Regions from separate parts of the Paenibacillus kyungheensis genome, predicted to be linked through region 1. Evidence: a T-box and tRNA genes for the amino acid it is inferred to sense, from the RefSeq annotation. Region 1 holds a T-box; the other holds one or more tRNA genes.

Region 1 (6,681 bases):
TTTTTTTACGAAATACGGATACCTACATTTTGTCCCATCAATTCAACTTGTTCCATGCCTTCTTCAGTAGCAAATGCTACATCGTTAACCAATACATTTTCACGTAATACATGATCAAATGTTTGGATTGCTTGACGAAGATCATCGTTCACAGACAACGTTAAATTCACGTATTTTTCGATAGGTAGATCTAATTTTTTACGATAGTCTTGAACCGCACGTACAATCTCACGTACCCATCCTTCTTGCTCTAGTTCAGGTGTTACATCTGTATTGAGTGCCACTGTTAGACCATACCCTGAAGCAGAAGCAAATCCAGACTTCGCTTTTTTCTCTACTAATAATTCTTCATTCGTCACTTGTAGCTCTTCGCCTTCTGGTGAAAGAATATGCAAGAATCCATCTTCAACCACTTTACGTGTTTCTTCTACAGACATGCCTTTAAAGAAGTTTTGCAAGAAGCCTACATTTTTACCGTATTTTTTACCGGCTACTTTAAGATTTAATTTCAATGTAAAGTCTACAAATCCAGAATCATCGGTTTCGGTATGAATACCTTTCACGTTGATCTCGTCTTTGATGATTGATTCATAGCTGGTCAAATCAAAATCTTTGTCCAGCGAAACGATCAATTCAGATAAAGGTTGACGTGTTTTGAGACCTGTCTCATTACGTACATTACGTGCTAGTTCGACAATGCGACGAGCTGTTTCCATATCGCGTTCTAGCTCAAGATCGATCAAGTCTTCATTGGCAACAGGATAATCATCCATATGCACACTTTCGCCACTGCTGAGGTTAAGATAGATATCTTCCGCTAACATTGGTGTAAATGGTGCAATCAATTTAGCTGTCGTTAATAGGACTTCCGTTAAAGTACGGTAAGCATCTAATTTGTCTTCTGTTAGACCACTACCCCAGAAACGGTCACGCGAGCGACGGATATACCAGTTACTCAATTCATCTACAAAAGCTTCGATCGCTTTAGAAGCATTTAAGAAATCATTTACAGCAAGCCCTTTTTCAACTTGCTTGATCAAACTGTTCAGACGAGACAGAATCCAACGATCCAACTTATGCTCTGACGGTTGGAAAGGATGTTCTGCTGGATCGAATCCATCAATCGTTGCATACAATGTCATAAATGCATGTGTATTTACAAGTGTATCCACCATTTTGGATTTCGCTTCACCTACGATACCTTTGGAGAAACGTTTACTGTTCCATGGCGCACTATCAGATAGCAATGCCCAACGGAAAGCATCTGTTCCATATTCATCAATGACTTCCCACGGATCGATTACATTTCCTTTAGACTTGGACATTTTCTGTCCTTGTTCATCCAATACATGACCTGTCGCCATAACTGCTTTGTAAGGAGCTTTACCTGTGATTAATGTAGATACCGCAAGTAGACTGTAGAACCAACCACGGGTCTGATCGATACCTTCACAGATCATATCTGCCGGGAATTGCTCTTGGAATGTATCTTGATTTTCAAAAGGATAATGCTGTTGCGCAAATGGCATTGATCCACTATCAAACCATACATCGATCACTTCCGGTGTACGGAACATCTCATATTGACCACATGAACTACGTACTTTGATATCATCTACATATGGTTTGTGTAGTTCGATATTTTCAGGCACATCACCAATCGCGCGCGCGCGAAGTTCTGCAATACTGTGCGGTGCAAACTGTTCACCTGTTTCTGCACATACCCATACATTAAGCGGTGTACCCCAATAACGATCACGACTAATATTCCAGTCCACCAAGTCTTCCAAAAATTTACCAAAACGTCCATCACGGATATGACCTGGATACCAATCTACTTCTTTATTGTTAGCGATCAATTGTTCTTTAACGGCTGTCGTCTGGATAAACCAGCTATCCATTGCATAGTATAATAGTGGTGTGTCACAACGCCAGCAGAATGGATACGTATGCTCATATCTTTCTTTGCTGAACAAACGATCTTTTTCAGACAACAAACGCACGATATCGATATCGCAATCTTTTACAAAACGACCTGCAAAATCAGTCACTTCAGCTACAAATTTACCTTCTAGATCTACCATATTCACAAAACTAATACCATTTTCACGACATACACGGTAATCATCTTCACCATGTGCTGGCGCCATATGAACAATACCTGTACCACTTGCATCGGTAACAAAGTCTGCTCCTAGAATGATGTTCGCTTTTTCTGCTGTAAAATAGTTAAATGGCGGAGCATACGTTTTTCCTACTAATTCTGCACCTTTTAATGTGCTCAGTACTTCGTATTCGCCCTTACCATCTTTCATAACATCGTCTACCAGATTTTTGGCAACGATATATACACTTCCATCTTGACTTACACGTACATAATCCATATCTGGATTAACTGCTAAAGCAACGTGAGAAGGCAATGTCCATGGTGTTGTTGTCCAAGCAAGAACATATTCACCACTGTCATCAAGCTTGAATTTCGCTGTTGCGCTCAAATCTTTGACATCTTTGTATCCTTGAGCGACTTCATGTGAACTCAGTGTTGTCTGACAATCAGGGCAATATGGACTTACACGGTGTCCACGATACAATAGACCTTTATCATGAATTGTCGCAAGATTGTTCCACACACTTTCGATATAGTTATTTTCAAGCGTTACATATGGATGATCTAGATCAGTCCAATATCCAATCCCAGACGTAAGATCACGCCATTGTTGCTCATATTCGAATACACTTGCTTTACATTCTTGAATAAATTTCTCTACACCATACTCTTCAATTTCATGTTTGTGAGAGATTCCTAATTTTTTCTGAACACCTAGTTCAACAGGAAGACCATGTGTATCCCATCCTGCTTTACGAACAACACGGTATCCTTTCATCGTCTGATAACGACCGACAAAATCTTTGATGACACGTCCCAAAACGTGACCGATATGTGGCTTACCATTTGCTGTTGGTGGACCTTCATAAAAAACGAAGTTAGGCTTACCTTCCCGATTCTGAATCGAACGTTGGAATGTATTTTCCTCATTCCATTTATTTAAAATCCGTAAATCCCGTGTGCGTGCTTTTTCTTTGACATCGACTCTTTGCATGATTTTGTCATCCTTCCCCATCTATTAATATCGAATGCACTCTAACTATCCCGTATGAAAACATCAAAAAACCCCATCCCATAAAAGGGACGAGGTTGCTCGCGTTACCACCCTTGTTTCACTTCGACCTTTATACATCTATACAAACTAAAATCCAGTATTTCTACTGTTTTTGTCTGTATTCAGGTGAAGTGACACCTTAGATCCGCACAAATGATGCGGTGCCTCTGTAACGGTTGGCACTCCGGCTTGGCTTACTTGATGCTCGTTCAGCCTCGCTTCTCCAGGGGGATATTCAATCATACGATGTTCATTGGCTTGCACCAACCGCCAACTCTCTGTGAACACAATGTATGATTTACTGACCCTATCAATGAATGTTGATGTTCATATTTATATTCGTCTACACGAATCAATTGAAATAAAGTTATAGAATATTTATAGCGCTTTAGACTATAAATGTCAACTTAGAACCCTTAATCTTAGTACAAATCACCTGAACTATGTTGTTCTTCGTTATCGCGGTCTCTATCACGATCTCTGTCTCTATCGCGGTCACGGTCGCGATCTTCTAGACGATCTCTTTCACGATCACGTTCATTGCTTGTGCGTTGAAGTTCACGCGTTTGATTTTCCAAAGCATCCCATCCATCTTGGCTAAGTAGCTCTAATTGAGCTTCTACCAATGTACGGAAACGTGTGCGGTAAATAGAAGCTTGTTTTTTGAGTTCTTCTACTTCCATCGACACTTTGCGAGATTTGGATAAAGACTCATTGATAATACGATCCGCATTTTTCTCGGATTCTTTAATAATCAATTGAGCTTCTTTTTTCGCATTGTTACGAACTTCATCTGCAGCTTCTTGAGCAACAATGATCGTTTTGCTCAACGTATCTTCCAGATTTGCAAAATGATCCAGACGTTCTTGAATAGACATTAACTGACTTTGCAGTTCTTTGTTTTCACGAATCGCCCCTTCATAATCTTTGATCACTTGATCTAGAAATTCATTCACTTCGTCTTCGTCATAACCACGCAAACGACGCGAGAATTCCTTATTATGTATATCCAGCGGGGTTAATGGCATGTTGGACACCTCCTGTAATGTTTAGGCCGTTGAATTGCCTCGTTATTGCTATGATACTTCATTTCGACGCATAAGGATATATCCCTGCCAAAGACGTTAAAAAATAAATAAATTTGCTGTATATTCACGATTTAAATAGAAGCCTATTCTATTCTTTATCAAACAAATTTACCTACTTTGACTCGATATCTTCCTTTTTTTGTAATTCCATCCATTTCTAATACTTTGAAGCGACCAAGTCCCTGAATAGAAATCATATCGCCTTGTTGCAAAGCATGAGAAGGATTTTCTTCTACTTTCCAATTCACCCGACAACGTCCCGCTTTGATTGGCACCAGGATTTTACTACGGCTTAGTCGGTATACATCACTTGCTATCCCATCTAAGCGTAAAGAAGCTACAGTTAGCTCCATCGATTGCAATTCTGGAGTAGCGACCTGTAATTCAGTAATCGGTAAAATCTCTGTCATTACATGCAAACGATGAACTTGTGTTAAATTTAGATGCAAATAAGAAGCAATCTCAGACGATACCACCGTATGACAACCATCCGCCAACGCGTGGATATCTCCAATTTTACCTCGCTTGATACCCAGTCCCAAAATAGAACCCATATAATCGCCATGTTCCAAATCAGCGAATTTACGCCCTTCTGGCGTGATCGATAATACTGATAACTGCATATCTTCGTTATCCAAATCCATATAATCCGGTCCGATGACGGCACGTTTACGTTCTGAATGTTCTGATCCTCCATCCAAACGAATATGCACATCTAGATTACGAGCAGCGAGAATATTCAGAATATAAGCTTGACGTGGATCTAAAAAATCGGTCAGCTTTAGCTCATGATAACGGGCTGCGTTATCGATCCACTCCGCAGCCCGTTCCACAAACTCTCGCTCATCTGGATGAAAATGATGATAAATATTGCTTTGCATGATGTTGTTCATACCTTTCATATTTAGAGCAAGTGTAATAGATTGTTTGTTACAAAATAATTAAAATTAGTAAATAAGACTTCTTAATAAAAATACTAATCCGCTAAATGCCAATTGTAATACGAATAAAGCTACAATCGGAGATATATCAATTGCTCCCATAATCGGTGGTATAAAGCGACGGAAAGGAGCAAGATAAGGTTCTACTAATCGTGCCAAAATTTGCCCAAAAGAACTTTCACGCGCGCTAGGCAACCAGGACAGCAAAATATAAATAATAATCATATACGTGTAGATTCGATATAAAGCATTTAAAACTGCAAAAGCCGTTTCCAAAATTGCGTCACCTCATCTTGTTATATTCGTAATCTTCGCCTAAAATTTCAGCGATCGTGCCCTCAATTTCGACGGTATCCGGTGTACACAGAAAAATGTTGCCCCCGATTTTTGAAATACTGCCTCCAAGTGCATAGACGGTACCGCTCATAAAATCAATAATACGTGTCGCTTGATCGATACGAACACGCTGTAAATTGACGATAACCGATCGGTGAGATCGCAAATGGTCTGCAATATCTTGAGCCTCATCATAACTGCGCGGCTCATTCAAAATCACTTTTACATTTTTCTGAGAATGAATACTAACTACATTGCTGGCTCTATTGTTCTTACGTAATTCTGTGCCAGAGGTTTCACGAGGTTCTTCATCATCATCCATAATCTGTTCGCGCTCAACAATTTCCTCTTCTTCTTGAAGCCCTAAGAAGTTCATAAAGCGATTCATTACTCCCATCGTTAATCCTCCTCTTTCCCTACTAATATGGAACCCAGTCGCACTAGTGTAGCGCCTTCTTCTATAGCAATCTCAAAATCACCCGACATGCCCATAGATAAATGCGTTAGTGGATTTTTAGTTAATCCACGCTTATTGATATCATCTTTTAATTCACGAAGTCCTCTAAAAACAGGACGTGTCATTTCTGCATCATCAACTTCTGGAGCCATCGTCATCAAACCTACTACTTCTAGATTTGAGAACGAAGCAATACTTTCAAAAAACGAATTCACTTGCTCAGGTGGCAAACCATATTTGGATTCTTCACCAGAGATATTAACTTGTACTAATACTTTAACACGAATATCCATAGAACTTGCTTTTTTTTGTATTTCTTTTGCTAGTGATAAGCGATCTAAGGAATGAATATATTCAAATTTGCCAATTACATCTTTTACTTTATTGGTTTGTAAGTGACCGATAAAATGCCACACTCCACGTTCGTGTAATTGATTCCATTTATCTTCAGCATTTTGCCAGCGATTTTCTCCTAGATGTAATAGCCCTGCATCTAGTACCTCCGCTGTTTTGGCAACAGAAACATATTTGGTTACAGCTACAAGCTGAATGTCTTCACGCTTGCGTCCGCTTCGTTCACAGACTTCATGAATTCGTTGTTCGACTTGCTCTATTCGTTCTTGTAATCCCAACTGTATTTCACTCCGTTTCTATACCTATCCAACTCGCCATTCTGCCGGTTGTTCCTCCGTCAGCTC
Region 2 (6,681 bases), 670 kb from region 1:
CTAACCCTTTACATAAAGACCCAGATTGGAAAGGCCTAACCAAGCCTATTTTTATCAAAGGAGAGATCCTTCCTTATTCCGCAATAGGTACAGGAGATTCTTTACAGTTACCTCTGCCTGTTTTGCAAGAACAGATAGATCCTAATATTCGCTATGAAGAAGCAACGCAATCAGTCATTTTAACAACAGATCGTAATCTAGTGCAATTACAAAGTGGAAGTAAAGATGCACAACTGAATATGAAATCAGTACAATTGCGATTTGCTCCTCAACAAGAAGGAGACATTTTGTATGTACCGCTAGCTCCACTCAAAGAAACGTATGGCATTAATGTATATGAAGATCCGACTACCGGTGCTGTGATTTTGTTAAAAGCAGGCGAAAAAGTTCAATATGCTCACACAGTCACAGGAGGATCAGACCAGACAGTAGCATTGCGAGCAGAAGCAGATATTCATTCTCGTATTTACAAAGACGTTCCTGATAACGCACGTTTACGTATTTGGGAGACTGGAGAAGGTTGGTATACCGTTCAGTTAGATAATGGGTATGTTGGTTATATGCAGAGCGATAACGTTGTTCTGGATGATTTAGAGACAGTATCAGTGCCACAGATGCCCGATAGTCGAGTCAATAGAGACTGGGCTGGTAAAAAAGTGAATCTAACATGGGAAGCAGTCTATGAACGTCAACCTGATACTACAAAGATTGGCGAGTTACCAGGAGTTAATGTCGTCAGTCCGACATGGTTCGAAATTGTCGATAATACAGGAAATGTACGCAGTAAAGCCGATATGCATTATGTAAATTGGGCACACAACCGCAACAAAGAAGTATGGGGATTGGTCACTAACAATTTTGATGCTGATATGACAACAGGAGCACTATCAACGTATGAGAATAGAAGTCGTGTTATATCACAACTATTAGAATATGCCGATCTGTACCAACTAGACGGGATCAATATTGATTTTGAAAGTGTCCATACCAAAGATGGTCCTAACGTAACTCAATTTGTACGTGAACTACGACCACTTGCTCTTCAAAAAGACCTGGTACTTTCAATGGATGTAACACCAAAGTCCAATAGTGAGCTATGGTCGAAATTTTTAGATCGTGAAGCATTAGCCCCTTCGTTAGATTATATGATGCTCATGGCGTACGATGAACACTGGGCAGCAAGCCCCAAATCCGGTTCAGTAGCTTCATTACCCTGGGTAGAAAAAGCAGTAAATCGTGTTCTGGAAGAAGATGAAGTGCCAGCTAACAAATTGATTCTGGGTGTTCCTTTATATGCGCGTGTATGGACAGAAAAGACTGAAGATGGCCAAACAAAAGTCTCATCCAAAGCATTAGGCATGAACGGCATTGCAGAATTAATCAAAGAAAAGAAATTATCACCGAAGTTAGACCCTAGCACAGGACAAAATTATGTAGAGTACCAACAAGACGGAGCACTCAAGCGAATTTGGATCGAAGATGAAGTGTCACTCCAAGCAAGAGTAGAACTTGCTCAAAAGCTTAATCTAGGTGGAGTCGCTTCATGGACACGTAGCTTAGGTGATGATCGCGCATGGAGTACATTATCCAAGATAGAGAAATAAATCATGGTGAATCAATAACACTTCATCACCAATAAAGTAATCTTCTTTTATAAGGCTAGAGCATCTATAGAGTATCCATCTATAGGCGTTCTAGCCTTTTTTATAGAAATACTCACATTTCAAGCAGGAAAGGGATTCCAAATTGTAGAAATAAGTTCTATAGCGATAAAAACAATGAGTCAACTTTCAACCAAATGAAGGAGGACAACGTGGAATTAACTAATCTTTCTTTTCTACATGCACATTCCAATAACCATAAGATTATCGGGGCGGTTGCATCGAAAGGCCAAAACCAGCAATTCAATGGTTCACTTTTACATGATTTTGAAGTTCTTATTATTGTAGTATGCAGTTATCATGAGCAGGTAGAAGTTATCGAGCATCGTATTGATGGATCAAATACACATGTACAAGTTATCTATGTCGATCAAGACATTCTAGAACAATGTATGATCACTGGAGATAACCGTATTATGATCGAACATTTCCTTAAAGGGGAATTGCTCTGGGATACCAATGAACAAGTAGATCATTTAAGAAAACAATTTATACACTTTTCCAGCCCTTTGCGTGAGCGCCGTATATTTTTAGAATTTACACAATTTCTAACACAATACGTAGAAGCCAAGCACCATATGAAACAGAATCAAGTTATGGATGCTTATAATAGTATTTTTCAAGCATTACAACACTGGGCAAGAATTGATCTATCTGAAAAAGGTATCTATCCTGAATCAGCAGTATGGGAACAAGTAAGGACATGCAAGCTAGACGTTTACAAATTATATGAACAACTAGCATTCAGTACAGAGACGATGGAGCAGCGAGTAGAGTTAGTATTACTGGCATGTGAATTTTCAGTCATGTCCAAAATGAGAGAATGTTCATCTATACTATTCCAAGTGCTTCGGAGCCGTAAGCAACCATGGAGCGTCAAAGAACTATTACAGCATCCTGACCTATCTCATGTGGGCAATATGCTACCTATGGTTATTCGCAAACTTGTATTTCGGTCATTGATCAATGAAGTCGTATCATGGAGACCAGAACAAGCAGGTGGAGAAAGAGAAATTCGCTATTGGCTTAACCGATAACAACTGAAGAAATTAATGTTCACTAACGAAGCGGAATACGGCAATATCCAATCTATAATAATTTGCTAAATAAGTAGTTGACTTGTATCAACAATCTGTGATAAATTATAAAACGTTCCGCTTCAACGGATACAGCGATTAACACTATATATTCTTCTATAAGTAAATGAAAGATTACGAAGGAAGAAAAAAACTTCTTGAAAAAAAAGTGTTGACGAAATGAAATGAGCATGATATATTATAAGAGTTGCTGATGCGATAACGCGTCGGTGCACAAAAGCAAAACAAACGAAATGTTTGATCTTTGAAAACTGAACAACGAGTGAGTCAATAAAGGTCTTAGCCGACCTTTACAAAATAGAGAACTTCGGTTCTCGCCAGTTTCAATTGAGCAAGTCAAACACTTTATGGAGAGTTTGATCCTGGCTCAGGACGAACGCTGGCGGCGTGCCTAATACATGCAAGTCGAGCGGAGAATGAAGGAAGCTTGCTTCTTTTATTCTTAGCGGCGGACGGGTGAGTAACACGTAGGCAACCTGCCCTCAAGCTTGGGACAACTACCGGAAACGGTAGCTAATACCGAATACATGATTTGTTCGCCTGAACGAATTTGGAAAGACGGAGCAATCTGTCACTTGAGGATGGGCCTGCGGCGCATTAGCTAGTTGGTGAGGTAACGGCTCACCAAGGCGACGATGCGTAGCCGACCTGAGAGGGTGATCGGCCACACTGGGACTGAGACACGGCCCAGACTCCTACGGGAGGCAGCAGTAGGGAATCTTCCGCAATGGACGCAAGTCTGACGGAGCAACGCCGCGTGAGTGATGAAGGTTTTCGGATCGTAAAGCTCTGTTGCCAGGGAAGAACGTCCGGGTTAGTAACTGAACTCGGAGTGACGGTACCTGAGAAGAAAGCCCCGGCTAACTACGTGCCAGCAGCCGCGGTAATACGTAGGGGGCAAGCGTTGTCCGGAATTATTGGGCGTAAAGCGCGCGCAGGCGGCTTTTTAAGTCCGGTGTCACAGCCCAAGGCTCAACCTTGGGTCGCACTGGAAACTGGAGAGCTTGAGTACAGAAGAGGAAAGTGGAATTCCACGTGTAGCGGTGAAATGCGTAGAGATGTGGAGGAACACCAGTGGCGAAGGCGACTTTCTGGGCTGTAACTGACGCTGAGGCGCGAAAGCGTGGGGAGCAAACAGGATTAGATACCCTGGTAGTCCACGCCGTAAACGATGAATGCTAGGTGTTAGGGGTTTCGATACCCTTGGTGCCGAAGTTAACACATTAAGCATTCCGCCTGGGGAGTACGGTCGCAAGACTGAAACTCAAAGGAATTGACGGGGACCCGCACAAGCAGTGGAGTATGTGGTTTAATTCGAAGCAACGCGAAGAACCTTACCAAGTCTTGACATCCCTTTGACCGGACTAGAGATAGTCTTTTCCTTCGGGACAAAGGAGACAGGTGGTGCATGGTTGTCGTCAGCTCGTGTCGTGAGATGTTGGGTTAAGTCCCGCAACGAGCGCAACCCTTATGCTTAGTTGCCAGCACATTATGGTGGGCACTCTAAGCAGACTGCCGGTGACAAACCGGAGGAAGGTGGGGATGACGTCAAATCATCATGCCCCTTATGACTTGGGCTACACACGTACTACAATGGCCGGTACAACGGGAAGCAATATCGCAAGATGGAGCCAATCCTTAAAAGCCGGTCTCAGTTCGGATTGCAGGCTGCAACTCGCCTGCATGAAGTCGGAATTGCTAGTAATCGCGGATCAGCATGCCGCGGTGAATACGTTCCCGGGTCTTGTACACACCGCCCGTCACACCACGAGAGTTTGCAACACCCGAAGTCGGTGGGGTAACCGCAAGGAGCCAGCCGCCGAAGGTGGGGTAGATGATTGGGGTGAAGTCGTAACAAGGTAGCCGTATCGGAAGGTGCGGCTGGATCACCTCCTTTCTATGGAGAATCGTTTCCTGCAACGGAAACATTCGAACGTCTTTCTTTCGGGAAAGACAAACGCAGAACACTCCGGTGGATCTGTGGTCATTCATTGAATGACACCACTCACTCGTTGTTCAGTTTTGAGAGGTCAATCTTCTCAATCTTTACCGTATGTTTCATCGTTTGGTGGCGATGGCGGAGGGGTTCCACACGTACCCATCCCGAACACGACCGTTAAGCCCTCCAGCGCCGATGGTACTTGGACCGCAGGGTCCTGGGAGAGTAGGACGCCGCCAAGCGCATTCTTTTCATGTCGAAAAGAATCTTACAATACGGGCCCTTAGCTCAGCTGGTTAGAGCGCACCCCTGATAAGGGTGAGGTCGGTGGTTCGAGTCCACTAGGGCCCACCATATAGATTTACTTCCCAATTATGGGGCCATAGCTCAGCTGGGAGAGCGCCTGCCTTGCACGCAGGAGGTCAGCGGTTCGATCCCGCTTGGCTCCACCATATTATTTTTACCCAAGTTGATCCTTGAAAACTGGATACCGAAAACGAAACATCGCGTTTTAGAAGGTTTCTTCTCTACAAACTGTGTAAACAGTGGTAGGCGAGAAATTGAAATACACCGTTTCTATTAATTTAGAAACACTTAGGTTAAGCTACTAAGAGCACACGGTGGATGCCTAGGCGCTAGGAGCCGATGAAGGACGTGGCGAACAACGATAAAGCCTCGGGGAGCTGTAAGCAAGCTGTGATCCGGGGATGTCCGAATGGGGAAACCTAACTGGATTCATCTCCAGTTACTCACACCTGAATACATAGGGTGTGCAGAGGCAGACGAGGGGAACTGAAACATCTAAGTACCCTCAGGAACAGAAAACAAGAGTGATTCCGTCAGTAGCGGCGAGCGAACGCGGAACAGCCCAAACCAATGAGCTTGCTTGTTGGGGTTGTGGGACGTCTCTTTGGAGTTACAAAGGAAGATGGTAGGCGAAGAGGTCTGGAAAGGCCCGCAAGACAAGGTGAAAGCCCTGTAGCTAAAATCATCTTCTCTCCGAGACGGATCCCGAGTAGTGCGGGGCACGTGAAACCCCGTATGAATCTGCCAGGACCATCTGGTAAGGCTAAATACTCCCTAGCGACCGATAGTGAAGCAGTACCGTGAGGGAAAGGTGAAAAGGACCCCGGAAGGGGAGTGAAATAGAACCTGAAACCGTGTGCTTACAAAAAGTCAGAGCCCTATTACTGGGTGATGGCGTGCCTTTTGTAGAATGAACCGGCGAGTTACGTTCCCGTGCAAGGTTAAGGTGAAAAGCCGGAGCCGCAGCGAAAGCGAGTCTGAATAGGGCGACTGAGTACGTGGACGTAGACCCGAAACCAGGTGATCTACCCCTGTCCAGGGTGAAGGTACGGTAACACGTACTGGAGGCCCGAACCCACGCACGTTGAAAAGTGCGGGGATGAGGTGGGGGTAGCGGAGAAATTCCAATCGAACCTGGAGATAGCTGGTTCTCCCCGAAATAGCTTTAGGGCTAGCCTCGGAAGTTGAGTCGTGGAGGTAGAGCACTGATTGGATGCGGGGCCCGCAAGGGTTACCAAGTTCAGTCAAACTCCGAATGCCACAGACTTTATTCCGGGAGTCAGACAGTGAGTGCTAAGATCCATTGTCGAAAGGGAAACAGCCCAGACCATCAGCTAAGGTCCCCAAGTGTGTGTTAAGTGGGAAAGGATGTGAAGTTGCACAGACAACCAGGATGTTGGCTTAGAAGCAGCCACCATTGAAAGAGTGCGTAATAGCTCACTGGTCGAGTGACTTTGCGCCGAAAATGTAACGGGGCTAAACACACCACCGAAGCTATGGCTTGATACTTTGTATCAGGGGTAGGGGAGCGTTGAATGAAGATTGAAGGTGTACCGCAAGGAGCGCTGGACCTCATTCAAGTGAGAATGCCGGTATGAGTAACGAAAAGATCAGTGAGAATCTGATCCGCCGAAAACCCAAGGATTCCTGAGGAAGGCTCGTCCTCTCAGGGTAAGTC

What was found. The T-box of region 1 lies ahead of ileS (isoleucine--tRNA ligase). A T-box ahead of a tRNA ligase gene usually reads a tRNA of that ligase, here a tRNA-Ile.
Region 2: it encodes a tRNA-Ile, which carries the amino acid that the T-box ahead of ileS (isoleucine--tRNA ligase) is inferred to sense. The anticodon was not compared.

What each region holds. Positions count from the first base shown of each region.
Region 1 covers NZ_CP117416.1:3,580,337-3,587,017, forward strand. Annotated here, with positions in the region: gene ileS (isoleucine--tRNA ligase) at 6-3,101, opposite strand; T-box leader at 3,184-3,484, opposite strand; partial or broken gene PQ456_RS15355 (DivIVA domain-containing protein) at 3,686-4,189, opposite strand; gene PQ456_RS15360 (YlmH family RNA-binding protein) at 4,348-5,130, opposite strand; gene PQ456_RS15365 (YggT family protein) at 5,197-5,469, opposite strand; gene PQ456_RS15370 (cell division protein SepF) at 5,474-5,923, opposite strand; gene PQ456_RS15375 (YggS family pyridoxal phosphate-dependent enzyme) at 5,926-6,615, opposite strand; gene pgeF (peptidoglycan editing factor PgeF) at 6,623-6,681, opposite strand, start outside.
Region 2 covers NZ_CP117416.1:4,252,817-4,259,497, reverse strand. Annotated here, with positions in the region: gene PQ456_RS18365 (glycosyl hydrolase family 18 protein) at 1-1,604, shown strand, start outside; gene PQ456_RS18360 (nucleotidyltransferase-like protein) at 1,814-2,698, shown strand; rRNA gene PQ456_RS18355 (16S ribosomal RNA) at 3,103-4,655, shown strand; rRNA gene rrf (5S ribosomal RNA) at 4,823-4,939, shown strand; tRNA gene PQ456_RS18345 (tRNA-Ile) at 4,975-5,051, shown strand; tRNA gene PQ456_RS18340 (tRNA-Ala) at 5,074-5,149, shown strand; rRNA gene PQ456_RS18335 (23S ribosomal RNA) at 5,295-6,681, shown strand, end outside.